4 regions of the Anaerobacillus sp. QJM3NY_17 genome follow, and region 1 is predicted to be linked to each of the others. Evidence: riboswitches for the same ligand, from Rfam matches in the RefSeq annotation. Region 1 holds a riboswitch; each other region holds the start of a gene.
The links. Region 1 has a riboswitch for cyclic di-GMP ahead of AC0VYV_RS11200 (anti-repressor SinI family protein). Riboswitches for the same ligand answer to the same signal wherever they lie in the genome.
Positions count from the first base shown of each region.

Region 2: linked by a shared signal. The riboswitch ahead of AC0VYV_RS02265 (amidase) and the one ahead of AC0VYV_RS11200 (anti-repressor SinI family protein) in region 1 are both predicted to bind cyclic di-GMP.
Region 3: linked by a shared signal. The riboswitch ahead of AC0VYV_RS05975 (HD-GYP domain-containing protein) and the one ahead of AC0VYV_RS11200 (anti-repressor SinI family protein) in region 1 are both predicted to bind cyclic di-GMP.
Region 4: linked by a shared signal. The riboswitch ahead of AC0VYV_RS20800 (anti-repressor SinI family protein) and the one ahead of AC0VYV_RS11200 (anti-repressor SinI family protein) in region 1 are both predicted to bind cyclic di-GMP.

Region 1 is NZ_CM149685.1:2,094,543-2,100,576, reverse strand. It holds gene AC0VYV_RS11210 (HAD-IA family hydrolase) at 1-276, opposite strand, end outside; gene AC0VYV_RS11205 (glycine--tRNA ligase) at 402-1,784, opposite strand; gene AC0VYV_RS11200 (anti-repressor SinI family protein) at 2,166-2,303, opposite strand; cyclic di-GMP riboswitch class I at 2,329-2,417, opposite strand; gene AC0VYV_RS11195 (hypothetical protein) at 2,643-2,873, shown strand; gene AC0VYV_RS11190 (thioredoxin family protein) at 2,906-3,220, opposite strand; gene egtD (L-histidine N(alpha)-methyltransferase) at 3,298-4,269, opposite strand; gene egtB (ergothioneine biosynthesis protein EgtB) at 4,266-5,552, opposite strand; gene AC0VYV_RS11175 (glutaredoxin family protein) at 5,823-6,034, opposite strand, start outside.
Region 2 is NZ_CM149685.1:421,241-427,274, reverse strand. It holds gene AC0VYV_RS02285 (PspA/IM30 family protein) at 1-166, opposite strand, end outside; gene AC0VYV_RS02280 (lmo0954 family membrane protein) at 189-530, opposite strand; gene ytzI (YtzI protein) at 725-904, shown strand; gene AC0VYV_RS02270 (YwbE family protein) at 882-1,076, shown strand; gene AC0VYV_RS02265 (amidase) at 1,132-2,034, opposite strand; cyclic di-GMP riboswitch class I at 2,077-2,163, opposite strand; gene AC0VYV_RS02260 (HelD family protein) at 2,328-4,436, opposite strand; gene AC0VYV_RS02255 (globin family protein) at 4,672-6,015, shown strand.
Region 3 is NZ_CM149685.1:1,102,093-1,108,126, reverse strand. It holds gene AC0VYV_RS05985 (CBO0543 family protein) at 1-443, shown strand, start outside; gene AC0VYV_RS05980 (FAD-dependent oxidoreductase) at 469-2,001, opposite strand; cyclic di-GMP riboswitch class II at 2,137-2,220, shown strand; gene AC0VYV_RS05975 (HD-GYP domain-containing protein) at 2,232-2,873, shown strand; gene sda (sporulation histidine kinase inhibitor Sda) at 2,932-3,099, shown strand; gene AC0VYV_RS05965 (aldo/keto reductase) at 3,307-4,149, shown strand; gene AC0VYV_RS05960 (STAS domain-containing protein) at 4,755-5,579, opposite strand; gene AC0VYV_RS05955 (DUF2798 domain-containing protein) at 5,900-6,034, opposite strand, start outside.
Region 4 is NZ_CM149685.1:4,080,436-4,086,469, forward strand. It holds gene AC0VYV_RS20780 (alpha amylase N-terminal ig-like domain-containing protein) at 1-1,680, opposite strand, end outside; gene gloA2 (SMU1112c/YaeR family gloxylase I-like metalloprotein) at 1,860-2,246, opposite strand; gene AC0VYV_RS20790 (SDR family oxidoreductase) at 2,318-3,085, opposite strand; gene AC0VYV_RS20795 (hypothetical protein) at 3,171-3,464, opposite strand; cyclic di-GMP riboswitch class I at 3,678-3,778, shown strand; gene AC0VYV_RS20800 (anti-repressor SinI family protein) at 3,801-3,920, shown strand; gene AC0VYV_RS20805 (helix-turn-helix domain-containing protein) at 4,034-4,369, shown strand; gene AC0VYV_RS20810 (DUF5658 family protein) at 4,564-4,701, opposite strand; gene AC0VYV_RS20815 (hypothetical protein) at 4,730-4,993, opposite strand; gene AC0VYV_RS20820 (anti-repressor SinI family protein) at 5,006-5,128, opposite strand; gene AC0VYV_RS20825 (helix-turn-helix domain-containing protein) at 5,441-5,773, shown strand; gene AC0VYV_RS20830 (hypothetical protein) at 5,845-6,018, opposite strand.

The DNA of each region.
Region 1 (6,034 bases):
AGTCATAATAACATTTAATTCAGCTTTTTGAAGGATTGTTTTCAAACCTGGAAATGGTGGTTTATCTTCTGGTGACAAAGCATTATCCATTTCACGAAACGTTTTAATTTGTTCTTCAGTTAAATGAAACACTTCCGTTGCATGACGAAAAGACACTTTTAGCTCTTTTAAAATATCTTCTTCCTTTACATCTTTAGAAACTAATTCTTTCATCACTTTTGTAAAAGCAGGGTATGTATCAAATAATGTGCCATCAAAATCCCATAGAATCTTCACTTACTATTCACTCCTTATTAGTTATACAACAAGTTAGCTTAATCTCGTGGGTAAACGATCAATAAGAATCATTGTTATTCTTCATTATAAAGAAAAGCCGCTCGTATTTTGAGCGGCTTCCTACATTAAAATTGTGTTTTTTCTTCAAGAAAGCTTTTCAGTTCAGAAATCGGCATTCTCTTTTGTTCCATTGTGTCACGGTCACGAATCGTCACTTGTTGGTCTTCAACAGAATCAAAATCAAATGTAATAGCGTACGGTGTACCAACTTCATCATGACGACGGTAACGTTTACCAATTGAGCCAGCCTCATCATAATCAACCATAAAGTATTTCGAAAGTTCCGCATGAACAGCACGCGCTTCTTCAGAAAGCTTCTTAGATAGAGGGAATACAGCAGCTTTAAACGGAGCGATCGCTGGATGGAAGTGCATCACACTTCTAGTTGTGCCATCTTCAAGCTCCTGTTCCTCATATGCTTCAATCAAGAAAGCAAGAGTGACGCGGTCAGCACCAAGTGAAGGCTCAATGCAATAAGGCACATACTTCTCCCCTGTTTGTTGATCGTGATAAGTGAAATCTTCATTGGAATGTTCCATATGCTGCTTTAAGTCGTAATCTGTTCGTGAAGCAACACCCCAAAGTTCGCCCCAGCCAAATGGGAACTTGTACTCGATATCAGTTGTTGCATTACTATAATGCGACAGCTCATCTTCTGCATGCTCACGCAGTCGGATGCTATCTTCTTTTACACCAAGATTTAGAAGCCAGTTTTTGCAGTACTCTTTCCAATACTCATGCCACTCTAATTCGTTACCTGGCTTACAGAAGAATTCAAGCTCCATTTGTTCAAATTCACGAGTACGGAATGTAAAGTTACCTGGTGTAATTTCATTTCGGAAGCTTTTTCCAACTTGCGCAATACCAAAAGGCACTTTCTTACGCATAGAGCGTTGAACATTTTTAAAGTTTACGAAGATTCCCTGCGCCGTTTCTGGGCGAAGGTAAATTTCACTCGTGCTCGATTTAGTTACACCTTGATGGGTTTTAAACATAAGATCAAATTGACGAATTTCTGTGAAATCTTCACTGCCACACTCAGGGCAAGTAATATGATTTTCTTTCATCAAACGCTCCATTTCTTCAAATGAAAGGCCGTCTGCAATCATGTCCTCTTCATCAGTAGAAAGAGCGTCCTCAATTAATTTATCTGCACGATGACGTGTTTTACAGCTTTTGCAATCAATTAAAGGATCATTGAAATTACCTAAATGACCTGAAGCTTCCCACGTTTTTGGATTCATTAGAATGGCGGCATCTAGACCACTGTTATAAGGTGATTCTTGAACAAACTTCTTCCACCATGCATCTTTAATATTTTTCTTAAGTTCTACCCCAAGTGGTCCATAATCCCACGTATTTGCTAGTCCACCGTAAATATCAGAACCAGGGAAAATAAATCCTCTGTGCTTTGATACTGAAACGATCTGATCCATTGAAATTGTCATGTCATTCTCTCCTTTTTTCTCAATCAATATAAAAAGCTCCCAATCCATGGACAAAAAATGTCCAGGGACGAGAGCTTATGCACCCGCGGTTCCACCCTAGTTGATGCAAATAAGGCATCCACTTTGAGAAACGTAACTCCAGACTGCCGTTTCATCAGACCTCGTTCGGGCTTCCACCGTCCCCGAATCGCTAAAGTCAAGGTTATTCTGACTACTATTTATCCTTCATAGTTAGTATGGTTTATGTATGCAATTGATATGACATATGATACAAAAAATATTGCCCTAAAGTCAAGGATTATTCATTTCACACCGTATTTGCTTTCATCAAAGCTTATCACAAAAAAACGACCTTAAAGGCCGTCATTCATTTATGTATATTCATAGATGTCGGTTTTTGTCTTGTCTTAAGAATGCCTGTACCTCTTCTTTCTTCAATCCAAGTTCCCTGGCAGCCCTCATGAGAATAACCCATTCTTGATCAAGTACCTTCTTAGGCTTAGGTTTCGCCATGGTCATTCTTTTCTCCTCCTTCTTGGGTTTTCCAGGAGGACCAGCCGTCATCGTTGGAGAACCAACATTAGACCTGTGTCTTTGCGTCCCACCCTTTAGGATGGTTTGCCCTTGTCTGGAGAATTCAGAACTGACACATTCCGACCTTAAACTTACAAAACACACAACTTTTTAGTGAATAAATGCGATTATCGAGAAGTTTGACGTTATATGCTACTAATATACCAGTTATCTGATGAAAATTCAAAATATTTTTAAATTTTCATTTCTACTTCTAACATCCTAGGATTTCACTCATATCCTAACTGTATTCCCTGAATATATTTTTCACAAAGGAAGAGTGATATGCAGAGAAATCATATTAGTACCGCCTGGAGCGGCAAACACGTTGTACTACTTCGTTGTGAACCCACCTCTAGTACCGTAAAAACCATGTATAAAAGTCTTCATGCCCCAACAGAACCATTACATCCCCATTGTAGTGAGACACTTTCTACTTACCTTAGCATTGGATATACAGTTGCATTTGTTCATTCATTAATCGACGGCTCCATTGAATATGTTCTAACAAAATAAAAGAAGGTTGCCTTCGCAACCTTCTCTTTTGTTTAGAATTGACTTAAATATTCTTTCACCTGATCTGGGTTTTTGGTATTCGCACTATGCAAGTGACCAATCTTTTTGCCGTCTTTATAGACAAGAAGGCTCGGGATACCCATAACATCATTTTCCTCTGTAATTTCAGGGAATTGTTCAATATCGATTTGAGCCCATTGTTTTTCATGATGAGCATTCATTATATCATCAATAAAAAAGTCAAGGCGCTTGCAATCCGGGCACCAGTTAGCTTCATATTTTAGAATGGATACGTCATTATTGTTAATGAATGACTGATAAGAATCAGCTGTTTCAATCTTCTTCATGATTATCTCTCCTTCACCTATATCTTCATTAACAATTATATCGAAATAATCATTGAATGTCTGTAAGAAAGCTTACGTTATTTCACACTAAGATAGTGCAAACTGAAGAGCTGTTCTTGATCAGTCCATGTTTTCATTGATGTGAAACCTGAATTCTCTGCTAACAGTTTAAATTCCTCTAGACTATATTTATAGGAATTCTCCGTATGAATCGTTTCATGGTTCTCAAAATGGATATGTTGATCACCAACGGTCACCATTTGCTCTAGCATACTGACAAGATGCATCTCAACCCTTCCCAGATTAGCATTATAATAGGCGTAATGCTCAAACTGATCTAGGGAGAAATTCGCCCCTAACGAAAGATTCAAATGACGAAGCATGTTTAAATTAAACTTTGCAGTTACTCCCTTGCTATCATTATAAGCACGATGCAGAAGAGATGGCGATTTCTTTAGATCAACTCCAATTAATAATCCATCATTACTTGATAGTGTACTCGAAATTCTTGATAAAAACCTTTCTGCTTCTTGCTTCTCAAAATTACCGATTGTAGAACCGGGAAAAAAGACCGTCTTTTTTTTAGAAGGATCAAGCAGATGTTCCGGCAGATGAAAGGCATTTGTATAATCCGCAACAATACCAGTAATTTTAATGTTAGGATAATCAAATGCCAATTGTGCTGCAGACTCTTTCAAAAATGTTTTCGATATATCAATAGGACTATATTCTTGAATCAATCCAGATTCAAGAAGAAGTCTGATTTTGCGACTTGCCCCACTTCCAAATTCAATAACCCTAGATTCTTCGCCAATGTAAGCAAGAATATCATCAAGAGACTCTTCCATTATTCCAAGTTCCGTTCGAGTCGGATAATATTCTTCTAGCTGTGTGATTTCTTCAAATAGCTCAGATCCATATTGATCATAAAGAAATTTAGGCTCAAGCTTCTTATTAGGAGCTGTCAATCCCTTTAAAACTTCTTGAAGTCGATCAGATTGTTCTGGTAAAAGATCAACTAGCTGAATACTTGGCGAAGTTTTTATCATAGCTCATCATCTGCAAGACGAATGCCGGTAAACTGCCAGCGTTTATCTGGACCAAAGAAATTTCGATAGGTCGGGCGAATATGAGTTACGGAGGTAACACATGATCCGCCTCTTAGAATCATCTGACTGCTCATGAATTTTGCATTATACTCACCCAACGCCCCGTCAAGCGGTTTATTACCTGGGTAAGGCATATAAGGACTTTTCGTCCATTCCCACACATCTCCATAGGCTTTTTTAATTATACCTTCATTTTCCTTGACCGATGCAACGGGATGATAGATGCCATCTTCAACAAAATTACCTGCAATCGGCTGATCGCGAACTGCAAGTTCCCATTCGGACTCAGAAGGAAGTCTTTTACCTACAAAGCTTGCATATGCTTCAGCTTCGTAGTAGCTAATATGTGTAACAGGTTCTTCTAAATTTAGTGGAACTAACCCATGAAGCGTAAAGGTATACCACTCCCCATCCTTTTCAACCCAATGCAACGGTGCTTGCCAATTTTCTTTCTTTACTGTTGCCCAACCATCTGATAACCAGTATGTCGCTTCTTTATAACCACCAGCTTTAATAAACGCAAGATATTCCCCGTTCGTTACTGTTCTAGTCGCTAACTTAAATGGCTCAAGCCAAGATTTATGTATTGGACGTTCATTATCAAAGGAAAAACCATCATCTTCATTTACACCCGTTTCAATCAGCCCTCCCTCAAATGAGATCCACTCTAATGGTGTAGCTTTTTCTTTAAAATTAACTTCAAGTGAACGGTAGACGGGTTTCAATGGATTAATAGAAAAATTATATTTAATGTCTGTCATTAAAAGCTCTTGATGCTGTTGCTCGTGATTCAATCCGATTTCTACTAAATCAGCAACTTGGTGAAGTTTACTTTCGTCAATTTCTTGAATAAGAGTAACCATTTCTTCATCAATATCAGATCGATATCTTCTAACTTTATCTATACTTGGCCTGCTCAGCAAGCCTCTTGCATGGCGAGGGAAATAACTTCCTACACTTTCATAGTAAGAGTTAAATAAGTATTCGAATTCTTCGTGAAACGACTTGTAATTTTCACAGTATTCTTTCAGAATAAACGTTTCAAAAAACCACGTTGTGTGGGCCATGTGCCATTTGGGAGGACTTACATCTGGAATCGATTGAATAGTGAAATCCTCCGTTTCAAGTGGTTCCACTAAGGTGTTCGTCATTGTGCGTGTTGCTTCATAAGCATGAAGCAATTGTTCTCGTAATTCGTTTAATTGAATGGATTGTTGTACCATAAGTTCCTCCCCCAAAATCTTAATAATTTATGAACATAAAGTTTTACCCTAGTTTTAACTAAATTAAACATTTAAAGACATATTCCTGTTTCGAAGAGAACATTTAATATATCTTTAAAGTCCTGTGTCGTTAGGAGAATGTCCTCTATATCCAACAATTGCTTTTCTCTTCCTCTAATAACAGGAAAAGTATTGGAGATGTGAATCTAGCATTCGTAACACCTTATTTAATACGTGCACTATATTATTCCTCTCATTATTGCTTGGCTATTAAAGGTCTTCCAAAGAAAGAGCTTCCTTTCCTCCTACAAGAAAAGGTACAACAAATTCCCCAGCAACTTTAATGAGTTCATCCTGTCGATCCGGCTGTTCCATTAAATTGACTTCTTCAAACGGGATGCTTTTTACCTTTAGATGCTGTTTCATTTTATAACAATCGATACAACTTGTAATCGTAAATAATGTAATCTGTTCCATGTTAG
Region 2 (6,034 bases), 1.7 Mb from region 1:
GCGTTGACTGCCGCTCGACAAGTTTTCTCGCCTTTTCCACTTCTCTTTCACACTGTCTTAAATAGTGATTTAAAAGGGAAATTGGATTTTTCTCCTCCTTCTGGTCAAGGATGCTATGAAAATCAGCTTCAATTGAGTTTTTGATGCGATTAAGTAAATTTGGCATGTCCATTCTCTCCTTTGCTTGATTAACTTTTCTTCAGTTCATCCCATTGCTTTTCAAAATTTGTGAATGGGTCATTGTCTTTCTTATCGTAACTTGCTCCATCCCACTTTTTATAAACGACATAAAGAATGTAGATAGCTACGAGACCAAGAATAGCTGGCATATTCGCCACGGCAGTACTTAAACCGATGAATCCTAAGATCCCCCAGATGACTTTACCAGTTGTTGAATCTGCCTGAATAAACTTCTTAAATGCAATGTAGAGGATGACAAGGCTAATCATCATACCTACTAATGAACCAAGATTCGACAGCAATACAATCGCAGCGATGATTCCAAGTAACAGCAAACCTGCTTTCTTCATCATAATCGCCTCCTTTCATACTTTGATTCTACCTGCTTACCAAAGCCTCCATAATGAGCTAAAGCTATATATTTATATAGGACCAGCGACTTAGACAGATTAAGCTATATGACAACCCTCGTCAGATCATGTTCTATCTTAACCGCGATAATCATGGTAAAGTGAAAGCAGACATCACGGAAAGGAGTTCGGGAATGGTTATTACGATAACAGTCATCGTCGTTGTCATTATGACGATTGTCATTGCCGCTGCTTTTGGAATGGCTGTATCAAAAGGATACAGTGTCAAACATACTGTCGATCCGTTGCCTGAGGAGCAGCATAACGAAGCGACAGAGAAAGAGGTTACTGATGAACGGACAGAACAGAAGTAATATAGAACCAGGGAAAACTGTAGATATCGTCTTGAAACAAGATCAGCGTTCAGGGAAAACGACAAGAGGTGTTGTAAAAGATATCCTGACTAAATCCCCCACCCATCCGCATGGTATCAAAGTACGTCTTGAAGATGGACAGGTTGGTCGCGTCAAATCGATTTTATCGTAAGCTGAATTCATAAAAATAACCCCCGGCTGATTTTCAGTCCGGGGGTTCATCTTTATTATTGTTTTAACGCCATCCAACTATCAAGGTAATGTATGGAAAAACCTTGTACTGAAGAGGAATGCTCATATGCAGTCTTTACTTTGAGAAGTTCCTTTATCATGACTGCTTCTCCCTCTTCAAAGAATGAAATGTAGGAAGCTTCTGACGTTTGCCCTGTCTCTACACCAACGGAGATTTTCTTGCCATATTTTTCAGCTAAAGCTATCTCATTGCTAATAAGAGCAACAATTCCATTTGCACCATCAGCACGATCACGGTAAGCCATTAATGTAGTCACATCCGCCGTTTGAATAATCCACTCAGCTAAATTGCCCGATCCATACCGATTGTTGTAAGATTGTTCGTCAAACCAAAAAGGAGTGTCGACACCAAACGATAATCCAAGACTCATCGCACGAGTTTTTCCATCTGATAAACGGTCTTGATAGAAAGCAATCGTTTTTTGATAACTATTCGTCCAGCCAGAATGAAGATAAGGTTCTATATCAAGATGAACACCACTAAACTTTTGATTCTCTGTCGCATTAGCTTGATAGGAATCCAACCAGTTAAATAAGTTCGCCTGATATGTAGCACCATTTCTTGTAGCCCAATTTGGTGCCCCATCTAGAGCATGTACACGAATACCTTTGGATGTCGCATTTCCAATAAATGATTCATAAGAAGATGCCATTACTGAACGATTTATTTGCAAGTAAGCATCGGTTACTTGTTTCTCCTCCATAAACTGAAGGATCTCATTTGATTTCGTTTCAATGTCCCTTGTGTTCCAAATCCATGTAGCAAGAGAAGTGTCCATTTCTATCGCCTCAGCTTTCCCCTCAGGCAAAACCATTATCTGCACAAAAAAGCCCAGTATAAAAAAGAGAATTCCAACAGCAACCGATACATTCTTCACATGTACGCTCTCCTTTTTTTCAACCCAGAGCTCAAAAAGGAGCCTGGCGGTTTGGCAACCATTCGCATTCATGCGGGCTGGCCCATAACTTTGCGTCCCTGCTTTTCAACAGGTTTGCCTTTTTCAGTTTTATATTCCAACTACTTTTATTATCGGCAATAAATAATAAAGAGTTTAGCTTTTTTTGTAGAGTGTGTGAAGTAAATGCTCAATGGTGCTAATACTTGAATGTACTAACAATCGCTCATTTCATGGTATGAAATAACAAAGGTAACCTTTAAACAAACGTTTGATTAAACTGGTAGCAATTGTGAAGGAGTATCAATATAAAAGAGTTTTAATTCATGCAATGCTCTTGTACATCCTACATATAGTAATTTCGCATCTGTTGCATGTGGACTATAATTATCTTCGTTAGCATTTGCCAATATAACTCCATCGAATTCTAATCCTTTAGTAAGATAGATTGGCACAATTGATAGTCCCCCTTCATAAGATCGATCATTCGCAGTAATAAGATGCAACTTCTCATCATACCTACTAAGATTGCCATACAAATCACGACATTCCTCTTCGCTCCTACCAACAATCGCTACTGTATTCATACCTCTCTCTTGCATTTCTTTAGCTGATTTTATCAAGCTACTAACATGCCTCTTCTTATCTATTTTGCTTATTTCGACTTTCTTCCCACTTCGAAAAACAGGCACAGCCGGTTGAACCGGTATATCCGCATGAGCTATCACTTCATTCGCAAATTCAATAATTTCTAAAGTCGATCGATAACTTTGTTCAAGTTCCATATAAATTTCTTTACCGTTAAAAAGCACCCTAAATTCTTCCCAGTTATGAATGCCCTTATATGAATGAATGCCCTGTGCCAAATCCCCTAATATTGTAAAAGATTGACTTCGATTCACATCTTTCAGAAGCGCCAGTTGAAAAGGTGAAAAGTCCTGAGCTTCGTCAATTACAATATGCTGAAACCTATGTTCTTTATCAATACCGTTTAATTGAAATTGAATGTAAAGGAGAGGAGCAAGGTCATCCGGCGATAACTTCTTCTTTTTTAATCGCTTTGCCGTTTCCATCACAAGTTCTTCATTTATAACATCTGCTCTTTCTGACTGTGTTATGTAGCTAGGAACATTCGATTGAAAGAGTGATTGATAGAACGAAAGAGCAGTTTGCTTCGGCCATGTTTTAAAATAATTCTTCAGCTGATCGTTTGCTAGTTTGCGATATTCTTTCTTTAAATGGGCTCCCTCTACCGATTTGATCTCATCTTTTATCCAAATTTTAAATCGATTCATCATCATATCGCGTTTACGTCCAACAGGATATGCAGAAAGGTCTTTTAACCATTGTTTGATCTTCGTTTCTGAAAGCTCTCTTCTTTCAAATGGGTGAAAGGAGCCAACCGGACCGACTGAGTTGCTATAACGATGTATAGCTTGATCAATCCATTCTTTAAATGCCAGTGATCCTTTTACTCTTCCTTCTGCAATTGAAAAATCGAATCGACTCTTCCCAAACCACTTTCTGAGGTCGTGTCCAGATGAATCAATCGTAATCTTTTCTTCAATCGTTTTTATTGTCCAATCCGTGAAGGTTGATTGTTGAATTCCCCCTACGCCTAGTTCCGGAAGGACACCTGAAATATAATCAAGAAACATCCTATTCGGTGCAAAGATAATCATGTTACCCGCTTGAATGGTATCTCTGTATTCATATAGTAAGAAAGCTAATCGATGAAGCGCAACCGTTGTCTTACCACTTCCTGCTGCTCCTTGTATGATAAGTGGCGTCGATCGCTCAGCACGAATAATATCATTTTGCTTTGTTTGTATTGTTGATACGATGTCACGGAGACGGTTATCTTTATTTTCACTCAGACGATATAGAAGAAATTCATCTGAGCCACTTAAATCATCGCTACCTTCTACATAGGTGTCTACGACTCGCTGAAGTTCTTTATCTCGAATCACAATATTTCGCTTCAGCTCTATATTCCCTTCGATGACGCCATCAGGCGATACATAATAGACATTCTCTTCTGGCCCTGTAAATGCATAGAACATACTCGCAACAGGAGCTCTCCAGTCTACAACCAGAGAATCCTGTGAATCTCCATGTGCTACGCCAACTTTCCCAATATAATACGAATGTGATTCCTTCTCATCCTCTTGAAAATCCATTCGTGCGAAGTATGGTTCTTTTGAAGCTATGACAAGAGATTGACGATTCTCCTCTCGAATGCTCTCAAGAACTTGTTCTGTTACATTATCGCCAGAATACCTGGGGTAGTTCTCCAACACCTGCCGCTGTTTTGTAATCTCCGCAGCGATTTGATCGAGTTGCTGCTTCTCTTTCCGATAGGCACTTTGAGTCTTATTGTCCAAGATCAGTTACCTCCTTATGAGATTTGTCTCTGAATCAGACAGAAGTTTAATACTACCACAAATTAGGTAGTTCAACCAATTGTTTTTAGAATATTAAAATTAGTGTTTTTACCATTTTAAAAAACTTTATTAAAAAGTTTATAAAAAAATGATCCACCTATTCACTTTGAACGTTAGCTATGTGTAATCCAAATAAACGATAAAAAAATCGAGGAGAGTGAAAAGTAAAATGAACATGAAAAAAGCATTCAAGAAATTAATGGTTCCTGCATTAGGCCTAACCTTATTATTCCCAACAGTTGCTGGGGCAGCGGCAGCTGAGCCAACAGCCAAAACGCCTGCTTCAGATCTACGCGCAACACTTGACCAGCTCTTATCTGAACATTTTGTACTAGCTGTTTCATCCATGACGAAATCATATGACGGTACAGAGGATGCAGAAGAAGTAACTGAAGCCCTAGATCAGAACGCAGCTGATATGACACCAGCGATTGCATCTGTCTATGGCGATGAAGCCGCTGCACAATTTGAAGATATCTTTCGAGGTCACAATGATTACTCCGCTGATTTCGTAAAAGCAGCAACCGAAGATGATGCAGAACTTCGTAAAGAAGCTGAAGCTGAAGTAGACGAATTTGTTGAAGAATTCTCCACGTTCCTTGATACAGCTACAGAAGGTAATCTTCCTAAGGAAGCCGCTGCAGATGTTCTAGAAGTTCACGAGGATCAAGTCCTAACAACTTTTGATGAGTATACAGAAGGAAATTACGAAGAAGCTTACACGACATTCCGTGAAGGGCATAAGCATATGTTTGCGATCAGCAAAGCACTATCTAGTGCAATTGTAACGCAGATGCCTGATAAATTTGAAAATACAAAAGCTGATACTCCTGCTGCAGACTTACGTTCAACTCTAAACAGCCTTGCATCTGAGCACTTTGCTCTTTCTTCCCTTGGTCTTGAAAAAGGCTATGACCAATCAGAAGACTATGACTTTGTAAACTGGGCTGAAGACAGAAACACTGCTGACTTTAAAGCGGCTATCGGTTCTATCTACGGAGATGAAGGTGCTGCTCAGTTTGAAAAAATCTGGCAAGAAGATCATATTGCTGCACAAGCTGACCTTGTAGTCGCATCTCTATCTGAAGACGAGGAAGCTATGGAAATGGCGAAAGAACGTATGATGACAACATTCCCTAAGAACTTTGGAGCTTTCCTAGGAACAGCAACAGAAGAAAACCTTCCAACCGACGCTGCTACTGAAGCTCTTATGGCTCATGAAAAACAAGTAATTGGATCATTTGAAGCTTACATGTCTGGTGATTACGAAGGTTCAATTGAACAATTCCGTGAAGGATATGCATTCATGTTTGGTGTAGGCGAATCTCTTGGAGGCGCTATCGTTAAGCAAATGCCAGACAAATTTGCAGGAGAAGCAATGCCTGGTGATATGCCAAAAACAGGTATGGGTGGTGCGAGTGAGCAGTCATCTGACCTAACAGCACTTTGGATTACTCTAGGTTCTCTAGCTGCTGCTGGTTCAGCATTTGCCATTCGCAAGAAAATTGTTAATCAATAAAACACATGTCTTCCCCCCC
Region 3 (6,034 bases), 990 kb from region 1:
CGTTCATCTTAGTGCCGCTTGTGGTTCTTTATTTTCGAATCGATCGGCGCAACATTTTTCTGCTTGGATTTTTTGGGTATTCCGTTCACGTCATAGCTGCTTATGTGGATGCATTAGGTGTTCGTAAATCCTGGTGGGACTACCCTTATATTGCGATTCCGCAATTACCTGCAAGCATTAGTATCGATGGGGCTCTTGTCCCTGTATACTTTATTTTGCTTTATCAGTGGTGCTTATCACATAAGAAAAACTATTGGTTATATGGCACGCTTTCTGCTTTAGGATTCACATTTATTTTCAAACCGATTTTAATTTGGCTCGACCTCTTTAAGTTATACACGAATTGGTTTGTTTTATTAGGGGCTTACTTATTCGTTATATATGTAGCAAAAGTGATTACCGATATTTTCATCACAATGTCTAAACAAAGCAGGGAGACTTAAGGACAAAAATAACTGAACTTTGCACTTAAGTCTCCTTATATAAAGATAAAATATTGAATTTTGATACGTACTGCTTCAATCTTTCCACTTTCTGTTCACTATCCGCTAAGGCTACATAACCATCCGGACGGATCAGGTACAGCGCATTTTCCTGCAATCCTTTTTTCGTCATTGCTTTTTCAAAGCTAAACTCATATAGAGCATATCCAGATACCCTGGCAAAATCCTTAACGGCTTCATTTGCCTGACCATATACGTGAAGCTGCCAATCCATTGACTTAAGCGCTCCATAATTATTGCATGAATTTGTTTGAATCCATGGCAGGCGATCTCCACCATGAACTTCCCCCGCTGTACCATCACTAAGATGACTTTCGCGATAATGAATGTTGATTTGAGAAAGCCTTCTAAAGGCTGCTTTTCGAGCAATTGAAAAGGAACGAAGCGCAAATGGAGCCACGTTCGGTATAACGATTTTGCGCAGTAATCTGCTCGTCATGTGATCGCCTATAATAGAAGTAAATGCTCGATCTGTTGTATCGATTAGCGTTCTCGCAAAGCCAATGCGCTCCTTTTCAAACGTATCAAGAATAGCTTCATCCGCTTTCTGAAGCAGCACTGCGGCTAGCTTCCACGCTAAGTTCACCGCGTCCCCAATCCCGGTGTTCATGCCCTGTCCGCCAGCCGGGCTATGAATGTGCCCAGCATCTCCGGCAATAAAGGCACGTCCTTTTCTAAAATGACTGCTAACGCGATGATGAACTTTGTACGTTTGGAACCAGTTCACATGCTGAATCGTTATGCCTGTTCTCTGCTCGATCAGCGACTGGAAATCCTTGAACGCAACTGAGCTTTGATCGGTTAAATGGCGAGGAACTATTCCAATAATCCGCTCCATTCCCGTGCTTCTAACTGGCATGAACAGGTAAAAGGTGTCAGAATCTAAATACACATTTAAACTACTTTCAGATAACTGGCCAGTGTTCGCTTTAACATCTGCCACAAAAAACAGTTCCTCATACGTTCCACCTGGAAAATCAAAAGCAACTTCTCTTCGAACGGTACTGTGTGCTCCATCACACCCGCATATATATGAAAACTCACTCCGCTCTTCCTTATTATCTTTTTTAATAACGGCTTGAACATGGTCCCCTTCATCCATAAATGAAACCAACTCTGTCTTCCATTCTACCTCAACGCCTTCGTCGGCTAATTTGTTAATTAGCAGCTGCTCGTGATCATCTTGCGGATAGCTTAGGGCAAATGGGAAAGGACTTAATCCTTTTCCAAGATCGTGAAAATTGATGTTGGCTTTTGCTTTCATTCCTTCTCGAAATTGGATAGACTTCAATTTAATCCCCCGGTGGATGACTTCTTCCGCGAAGCCCATTTGGTTATAAAATTCTAGGGTTCTAGCGTGTACAATTAGCGCACGCGATGCTTCTCCGGGTCCCTCATTTTTCTCGATGATCCGAAATGAAACTCCATATTTCGCTAGGTGGAGTGCTAATACAAGACCCGTAGGACCTGCGCCAACAATTAGTACGTCAGAACTCATTTCTCAATCTCCTTTCATTGGCATTCCAAATAAAAAAACTGAAAAATCAAAGAAAACAGTTAACAAATTCACCTTTTTATGGTATTTATTATATAAGTATATCCTTATGTCAAGATACCTCAGTAAGAGAACCACAAAAAAAGAGAATGCGATGAACTATCATTCTAGCCTGGGCACTTGAGTGATAGGGAGCAAGTAGTGCAACCGGCTCCTTAAAAAGGAGAATGAACATGGAAAAGTGTACATTGTACGGGCACGCTAATTTATTTTCATCACACACACTGCGAATGATGGAACTCCTAAGACGTCACGACCCTCATAGCTTTCTCCATTCAGTACAAACTACGAGCTACTTTATTGATTTCTGTTTGCATTACAATTTCCGATCACTGTTGAAACGGCGCTTTCTTGAGTCTGTTTTGCTACATGACATCGGTAAACTACTTGTCCCAACAGAAATTCTTCAAAAAAAGAGCCCACTAACCCTTTATGAGAAAGAGTATGTCGAGCGGCATCCAGAGTTTGGAATAGAGCTACTTAATGATTTTCCAGAGATTGATATTGAGCCGTCTCTTATACTAAATCATCATGAGAATAGCGATGGTACTGGCTATCCTTATCAATTACAATATGAGCAAATTCCTCGATTTGTTTCGATTCTTCGAGTCATCGATAGCTTCATTGCGATGACGTCTGATCGAGCTTATCGTCCAAAACGTTCTGACCAATCAGCCATTCATGAAATTAACGTTCATCGGAATAACTTCTATGAGCCATCCACTACCTCCTTGTTTATCTCTTATTTGGAAAAACGGCTAAAAGGGAAAAAGGTTCTGCTTCATTATTTTGATTATGCCAAACGTCAAAATTAAGCAGCGCTATTCAATAACCGTTTAAACAAAACCAAATACAATAGGGAGGGCGAATAGATTGCGACTCTTATCAACTAAGGATTTACTAATTGCATTTTGTGATGCGTATACTCTTCAATTAGATGAAGCTTTTATTGAAATGTTAACGAGCGAAATCATCCGAAGAGGCATCAATCCTCCCCAAACACGTACGGAGTGTTACGAACAAATCGCCAATTTCACTTGATGAGACAGCCTCTCATGACGCTATATAAAAAAAGCTTATCTGGTCACAACTGGCCAATAAGCTTTTTTTGATGAATTCTAATTGATTTCATCTCCCTTCACAAATAAATTTACTGTTAATACGCTTACATATGTTTGCATTTTTTAGGAAGTGGTAGATTTAAAGTGAGATAAAAAAGTTAATTATTATTGAAAGGAATGATCTTTGTTGAAGGAATCAATCCCAGAACTAACGTTGAATGATGGACTTACACTACCCGCTATCGGTTTCGGTACTTACTTGCTAAATGGAAATGAAGGGGCAACCGCTATTAATAGTGCGATTGACGTTGGCTATCGCCTCATCGATACAGCTTACAATTACGAAAACGAAGGAACCGTAGGCGAAGCCATTCGTCGAAGTACAGTTCCTAGAAATGAACTGCGCGTCACTTCTAAATTACCAGGTCGCTATCAAGAATATAAGAAAGCTGTTACAGCCATTCAAGAGTCGTTATATAGAGCCAACCTGGATTATTACGATTTGTACCTCATTCACTGGCCGAACCCTAAACAAGGTCTTTATCCAGAAGCTTGGCAAGCTTTAATTGACGCTAAGAAATGGGGACTCATTCGCTCGATTGGCGTATGTAATTTCCTTCCGGAGCATCTAGAGCAATTGGAAAAGGAAACCGGCGTAAAGCCAAGCATCAATCAAATCGAACTACACCCCTTCTTCAACCAGGAAGATCAGAGAAGATTTCATCAACAAAACAACATCAAAACACAATCCTGGAGTCCGCTAGCTCGAGTGACTGACATTTTAGAAAATGAAACGATCAGTCAAATTGCAAATCAACATAACAAATCAGTCTCTCAGGTGATTTTACGCTGGCATTATCAATTAGGATCCATCCCGATTCCTAAATCTTCTTCTCCAGAACGTCAGCTTGAGAACCTCTCTATTTTTGACTTTTCTTTAAATGAAACAGAAATGGCGATGATGGCTGAATTAACGAAACCAAATGGACGATTGAATGATCAAGATCCAGCTACTTATGAAGAATTTTAAATTTCTCCATCTAACGATTCAACTAACCAACTAGAATAGGATGCCCTGCAGCCATAACAGGTTCTGTTTAGAGCTGCAAATATACAAATATATACTGTTCTAGAGTCTGATTTGATAGCTAAATCAGACTCTTTACTTTTCCATGGTGTTGCTGTTTTGGTTGTATCTTTCAACCATTTTTAGAATATCATTTAGACATCCATTGTACGCTTCAGAATTAGTACTTGAAATCGACTTCAATTTCGGTAGATAATGAATGGATAATATGGAAATTATATGGTGAAATGTAAAAAGAGAGAAACTTCTTTTCTTCGATTAACTCGAAGGTTAGTTAAAGGGAGCTTGGATTTTAAGCCTTATGTATGTACAAGTAGGGAGTGAACTGTTTACCTAACGGGAATAGAGCCTCAGATGCGCAACGTTCAGCCCCCATCACCGCTATAGTAAGAACATATAAAAAAGTTAACCAGAAAAGTCTGGCTAACTTTATATTACGAACGGTTGCTTTAAAAAACAGAATAACTAGATATATAATTGGCGGATCGTTCTTTTGGGTCCGTCTTTTAATTTATTATCATAGTATCTATAAACACAGGTAAGCATCATTAAGCAATAAAATATTTCCCTAATGCCTGCTGTAACGTACCTAACGTTTTGATTTCTTCACCTAATTTAATGCCAAGCTCCGTTACTTTCCTTACAACTTCCTTCCTTAATCCGGTTATGACAGTGTTACACCCCATTAGTGAGGCGCCATCAATGATTTGAATCAATCGGTAAACCTCTTCACGCCTTATTTCTGCAACTCCGGACAAGTCCATAATCAAAGTTTGGATACGCATTTCGCTTATTACGGATAATACCTTATCCTCAAGTATTTCGGTTCGTTGAGCGTCAATTGCTCCTATTAAAGGGAGAATGCTTACTGAGTGGTTTATTGGAATAATTGGTACTGAAAGATTTTCAACTAGTTCTCTCTGAGCCTTTATAAGCGAATCTTTATATTTCGTATAACTTATGAAAAAGGAATTCAAAAAGTAGTCTACTCGGTTGTTAATTTGTTTTTCCATTTCAAAGAAATTAAAATCCTTATCATTACTTTCCTCGGTATATTTTTGAAAAAACATCCACAGTGTTCGACGTATAGCTTGTACCCACTCTAATTTAAAAGAGATAGCAAGGGAATGTGTTGCCCAGGCAATTCCTTCTTGTTCCGCAAATGCGTGAAGGTCCTGATCATTCTCTTCAATGATATAAACTACGAGTGTTTGAGCATTAGTAACAAGATCGATATTGCCTACTCTTAGTATTTCATAGATCTTATCTTTAACGTTGACAGCTTCCTTTAGGAGCGTATCTGTAAAGACTTGGATGTTTGCTTCGAAAAATTCGATGAATTGGAAAGAATCTTCATACGTAATCGATTGCAATTGCCTCTCCTCCTATAGTTATAAACTAGTTGCTTTTATTATAAAACAAGCTATACTATTATGCAGTAAATCCTCCTAGGTTTTTTTAAGATACTTAATTCATTATTAGACGCAAAAAAAACCACCTAACGGTGATTTTTCAAGAGTTATTTTAAGGATATAATTGTGAGACTTTTATTAGAGTTATTTTCTGTTCTAAAATAGCTTATAAATGATGATTTTCACCTTAAAACATAACCCGTTACTCCAGAAGCGCATCCTTTTTTCTTTACGAAGTTGTTCACTTCCCCAATAAACCAAATTCACCGCTACTTATTCCATTACTGCGCTCTAGCACTCATTGGTTTATTCGTTTTTACATACTTCACGAACAACCACCGAACGAGTGGGCCCATAATAAGGAGCTGTAACGGGAAGGCTACAATGACATTCTTCATAAATAACGAAACATACTC
Region 4 (6,034 bases), 2.0 Mb from region 1:
TGCATCATATTTATGATTTGATGCTGCCTTCGCAATTGGATTTAAATAAAGGGTATTTACACCAAGGGATTGAATATAATCAAGCTTCTTTTGAATGCCTTGGATATCCCCACCAAAGAAATCGTTACTCCATATCTTATCTCCATCATAATCTGCACTGTCCGAAAGCCTTGGATTATCGGGAAGCTCTCCCCACTCCTGGTGCTCAATTGGTTCATGACCACGTGCGGTTTCCTTTGCATCATCGTTTTCTTCATTTCCATTATTAAATCGATCAGGGAAAATTTGATACACAACAGCTTCTTTCATCCAGTCTGGCGTTTCGTATCCTGGGTCGAAGACCGTTAATTGATAAAGTTCAGCATTCGTATCAACTGCTTTTCCAGCCGCTCCTTGCTTCGTATCTTCTCCATACTCCGCTTTTGCTGAACCATCACGCACAATAAATTTATAGCCGTAAAGTCCTTTTTCTTCAGGCGTTACTTTCGCTTCCCAAAAATCTTTCCCATCATTTGTGGCTGCCTTCTCCATTGAGATCAGCTTGCTTGTACCCGTATTTTGATTCTTGATATAGAGGTCGGCTTTCGCTACATCATCTTTCTTTGCTGCTAGACGTAGCGTCACCGTCTTTCCTTCTTTCACAGCACCAAACGGAGCACGATAAGCTTCTTCCCATGAGTTATGTAGAAGACTTGCCTTATTTACTGCACCATCTGACCCTTCAGCACTATAATCTGTGCTTACTTCTTTTGAATCGGCATTGAAAAAGAACGTGACGTCTGCCTTTTCAATGACGTTCAACTTTGCATTCTCTGCAGGATAATCGTCTCCCCATTTATCGCCAAGTACCACTTTATACTCATAATTCCCTTTTGGTACGCTTGTCGTAAAGGAATAGACATTATCAAATTGATCATCAGTCAGAAGCGCTGTTGACTGATCAGGGCTCCACTCTGCTCCTGCATCAATGGCAGGCTGGATCGAGCCAACAAGTCTAGGTGATTTTTCTTCTAGCGGTGTGTAAGTAGTTGAATCTGCAATCGCATGTGTTCCATCATGATAATAAAACGTTACTTTTGTTTTCTCATCCAGCGTTAATTTAAGATTGTTTCCACCATCACCATAGCTCTCTCCCCAAGATTGATTGATCGCTATTTTATATTCATAACTCCCTGCTGGAAGTTCACCAGAGAATTCATAATATCCTCCTCCCACGGCTTCCATCTTTGTTTCCTCAGCTGTTGGATCCCATTCCTTTGAAGCACCGAGCTCGTCCTGCAAATCGCCAACAAGGGTGACAATTCGTTCGTCTGTCACCTCGCCAATCGTAAAGGTACTATTATCGCCACCATTTGGATTTAAAGGATCTTTCATCCATTCATCTCCCACGATAAATTTGTACTGATGAAGTCCATCGGATAGACCATCTATCGTTAACTCCCAGACGTCATCTACCTTCTCGAGTGGAAGTGCCCCTTCCTGCCAATTTGTAAAATCACCTGCAACAAGGACCGATTCTTCGCTCCCTTCTCCTTCATAAATAAACGTAGCTGATGATCCGTCTATGAGAGGACTAACTGCTGCCGCTTTCACTGCTCCAGGAATAGCTCCAGCAAGCAATTGAATCAACAGAACGACGACGAGTGACAGTGAAAATCTCCTTCGATTACCCCTTTTCATCCTTTTCCCCCTTGAAAATACGATTAGTGAAACCGTTTGCACAAAACCGTAAATTTTAGGAAACCGTTTGCAGTTATAAATAAAAAAATAAGCTAACTGTTCCAAATCTAAGCAAACGCTTTCACGATCTATTTTGCCACAGGATTTGGAAGTAATCAACTTATTTTTAGAAAATTTCATTATTTTTCGCACAGCTCGATCGGTAGACCATCCGGATCATTGAAAAAAGTGAACCGCTTCATTGTGAGCTCATCCACTCTTACATCTTCAATAGAAGATACTCCTCTTTCTGTTAGATGATTAACGGCCTTATCAAGGTCTAATACTTCAAAAGCGATATGTCTTAGTCCCTTTGCTTCAGGATAGCTTGGTCTTTCTGGCGCATTCGGGAATGAAAATAATTCAATTCTTGTATGATCTCCGACGGCAAGATCAAGTTTGTATGAATTTCGTTCTTCTCTGTAAGTTTCCTCGATAACCTTAAGACCGAGTGTGTCTACATAGAACTTTTTTGATTTTTCGTAATCTCCGCAAATAATCGCAACATGGTGCACTTTAGTAAACATCTGCTTCACCTCACCCTAAACGATAAGCTGACAAATGAGCGTCGTCAATAAGAAACCCGAGCAGCAAGTCATTATAGCAGCGATTCCGCCCCATCTACATACAACTCTGTCCCTGTTACATGACTGGATGCATCAGAAGTTAGAAAGTAAACGACGTCTGCCACCTGTTGTGACGAACCTGGTTTTTGCTCAAGCGGATGACTTCCTTCAGGATATTCTACTGGAATTTCAATTTCTTCTACACCATCTTTTTTGTCTGTGTTTTGATCAATGTTCGTATCGATTGCCCCAGGGCAAATGGCGTTTACGCGAATGTGATATTGAGCTAGTTCAAGAGCAGCCATTTTCATAAAGGCTACCTGTCCTGCTTTTGAAGTACTATAAGCAGACATACCGAAGTTCGAAAAAGTCCGATTCCCATTTATGGAACTAGTAATAATGATACTCCCTCCATCTTCTTTCATATAAGGGATTGTATGTTTCACCATTAGAAAAGTACTTCTTAAATTTGTCTCAATCGTCTGATCCCACTCATCAACCTTCATTTCTTCAATCGGATTCAGTGTGCCATTAATTCCTGCATTGTTAAACAGAATATCAATGCGTCCCCATTTGTTAACAACTTGCTTCAAACCATATGTAACTCGTTCTTCATCGGCCACATCCACATTAAGGACAAACGCCTCTCCGCCGTTTTTTACGATCGACTCCTTCACTTGTTCTGCTCGACTTTCCTTCAAATCAAATAAGCAAACTCGAACGCCTTCTTTTGCAAAGCGTTTAGCTGCGGCTTCTCCAATGCCAGATCCACCACCTGTTATAACGGCTACCTTCTTCATATTTAGCACTCTCCTTTTTTCTGACTATTCCCGTCCACCTACTTTTTAGACAATTTTATATAAAAAAAGAGACCCGTTAAGGTCCCTATTGCTGGTTTTCAGTTTCATCATTCGGTTGCTTTTCAGTGTCGTCCATGTCCCCTTCATCCATGTTACCATCTTCATCTTTATCGCCTTCTTCTGAACCATCCTTATTCATTGTATCATCGTCTTCCTGATCAATCGTTCCATCGTCTTCGTTAACATTCTCTTCATCTTCTGGTGTATCTTCTTGCATTTCGGGATCTTCTACCGGTCCTTCTTCTTCATTTGCATTCGAACAAGCCGCAATACTCAGGGAAAGAAACATCGTCATCAGTAACATCATCCACTTTTTCATAGAAAAACCTCCATCGTTGTAATAGTCCTATTTTGACCATCTCAAGTGGATGTATGTATTTTCCTAACACCAAATTTAAAAAAAGCTATTTATTTACAAAAAAAGTCATATATTTTTGATATTTTTTACAAATTACAACACATTTCGTAGGTTTAATGGCCTATTATAATAGTAGGATTTTCATAAATATATGATGGATCGTACAAAGTATCCTCCAGAAAAGGGCAACCATTTTTGAAAAAAAGTGGGCGCAAAGTAAACAGATCTAAGGAAGCTTCTTGATAGAAGGCTTCTATGATGGCTGAACTACCTGGAAAGAGTTTAAGGAGGAGTTACATGGGCGTACATACGGAAGAAAATCTGGACGAGGAATGGATTAAATTAATGAAAGAAGCGAAGGAATTGGGCATCAAAATTTCTGAAATCAAAGCGTTTCTCAAAAATGAGGGAATGTAACCTGAACGAAAGCGGCGGAACGGATGCCGCTTTCGTTCTATTTACGGAACAATAACATACTGGTATAATTACATACAATCAAAGAATTTTGTCGAAGCATCGGAGGGATACACGTGATAGGTGAAGAAGTAAAGAAGTATCGTTTACGCAAAGGGTTATCTCTTTCAGAATTAGCGGAACGTGCGAATGTGGCCAAGTCATATCTGAGTTCAATTGAACGAAATATACAATCAAATCCCTCTATCCAATTCCTAGATAAAATATCTAATGTTCTTGATGTTTCGGTAGAGGTACTACTTCAGGGAGATGATCCTATTCATCAGAGTGAGTTAGACTCGGAATGGAAAAAGATCGTTAAAGAAGCAATGGAGTCTGGTATAAGTAAGGACCAGTTCAGGGAGTTTCTGGAGTTTAATAAGTGGCGTGCCAAACAGGGGTCTGATCAATAAATTGTTTTTTTTAAGAGCCGACATCTTCCAGTAGGCTCTTATCTATTTAGTTAACAGGATATATACCCAATAGCCGTGGATACACAATATGAAAGAATATAATGTTGAAGCCACCACGATTAATAAAATCCGTATTAAACCGGATTTAAAGTGATGAAATTTTAAAAGTAAGGCGATCAAAAAAAGAGACAAACCTATTTATACATTAGGATAACAAGTGGATCCATTTGAAATAGCATTCGCATTAATGGATTCACTTCTCCGATCCATCCATTTTGAACTCCACAATATGTGATAAATCCATCAAGAGCGTTAATCCATGCTAAATAAATAACAAAAAACTGCTCCTACGTTTTCCCTTTATTCATAATGAGACGATATATTTTGGTTTTGTATAACCTCCCTAAGTTCATCGTACATTTTCTGTTCATCTCGGATTATTCCTTTGATGTCTTGTTCTTTATTTTCAAGTCCGTGGATTTTCTCTAGAATAAAAGATAAATCGCACTTCCCTTTATATTCGTCATTGATGTAGAGTTTGGCGATCTGTTTATCAACCGCAATGATTTTAATCCTCTTCCCTAAAATATAAGAGACAAAAGTCCCTTCCCCTAATTTGATCACCATCATTCCTCCTTATTTTTTTGAGGAATTGATTAGAAAATCCTTCACTTCCTCCTTAGATAATCCCATTCTTCTTGCAATTGAAATAAGGGTCACCCATTCCTGATCCAATTTTTCGTCAGTATACGTTTTCATTCCCCATCCCCCTTATATAATTCAGCAATAAACGACATTAATAAAGAACGTTTTGTTCTTTATTTAGAATGTACATCTAATATAGTCTTATTTTGGAAGATTAAAAAGACTGAAAATTCTTTATATAAGGCTGTTACCAGCTTATAATCTTCTATATCCTACCAAATACTCTCTCGTTCTTAAATTTTAATTATTTTGTTCAAAGAGACTTTTAGAAAATTAATATAAAAACACGACATTTGTTCTGTTTACAGAACAAATTGTTCTTGATAAAATTAACACAATAAATAATGATAAAGTCGAGGTAAAGGGATGATAGGGGAAAAAATTAAACTTTATCGGAATCGTATGGGACTGTCTTTAACTGAACTCGCTAAACGGGCAGGGGTTGCCAAATCTTATTTAAGTTCGATTGAACGAAATCAACAGGCTAATCCTTCTATTCAATTTCTTGAAAAAATAGCGGCAGAATTAAAGGTTCCTATTGAAGTGTTCATATTAGAAGAAGATCACGAGGAGCCGGCACTCGACACGGAGTGGAAAGAATTAATCGAAGAAGCGATGCGCTCAGGTATTACAAAAAAAGATTTCGCAGACTATTTAGAGTTTAAGAAGTGGCAACTCCATCATGGCAATGATGAATAAAACAACTACTTAAAATCGAATTGCTATTGAAATAAGAAACTCCTGTCCACGAAGGACAGGAGAGAAAGTTCTTATTCAGCAGAGTTCTCAGAGTTTTCGTTAGCCGCTGGCTCTTCGGTGTTGGCTCCATTGTTCATAGAGTTATTGCCGTTCTCAGAATCATTTTCACCGCTGTTACACGCTGTGATTAACATTACAGCTACTAACGAAGTTGCAATTTTGAGCATGAATTTCTTGTTATTCATTTCCAAAATTCCTCCC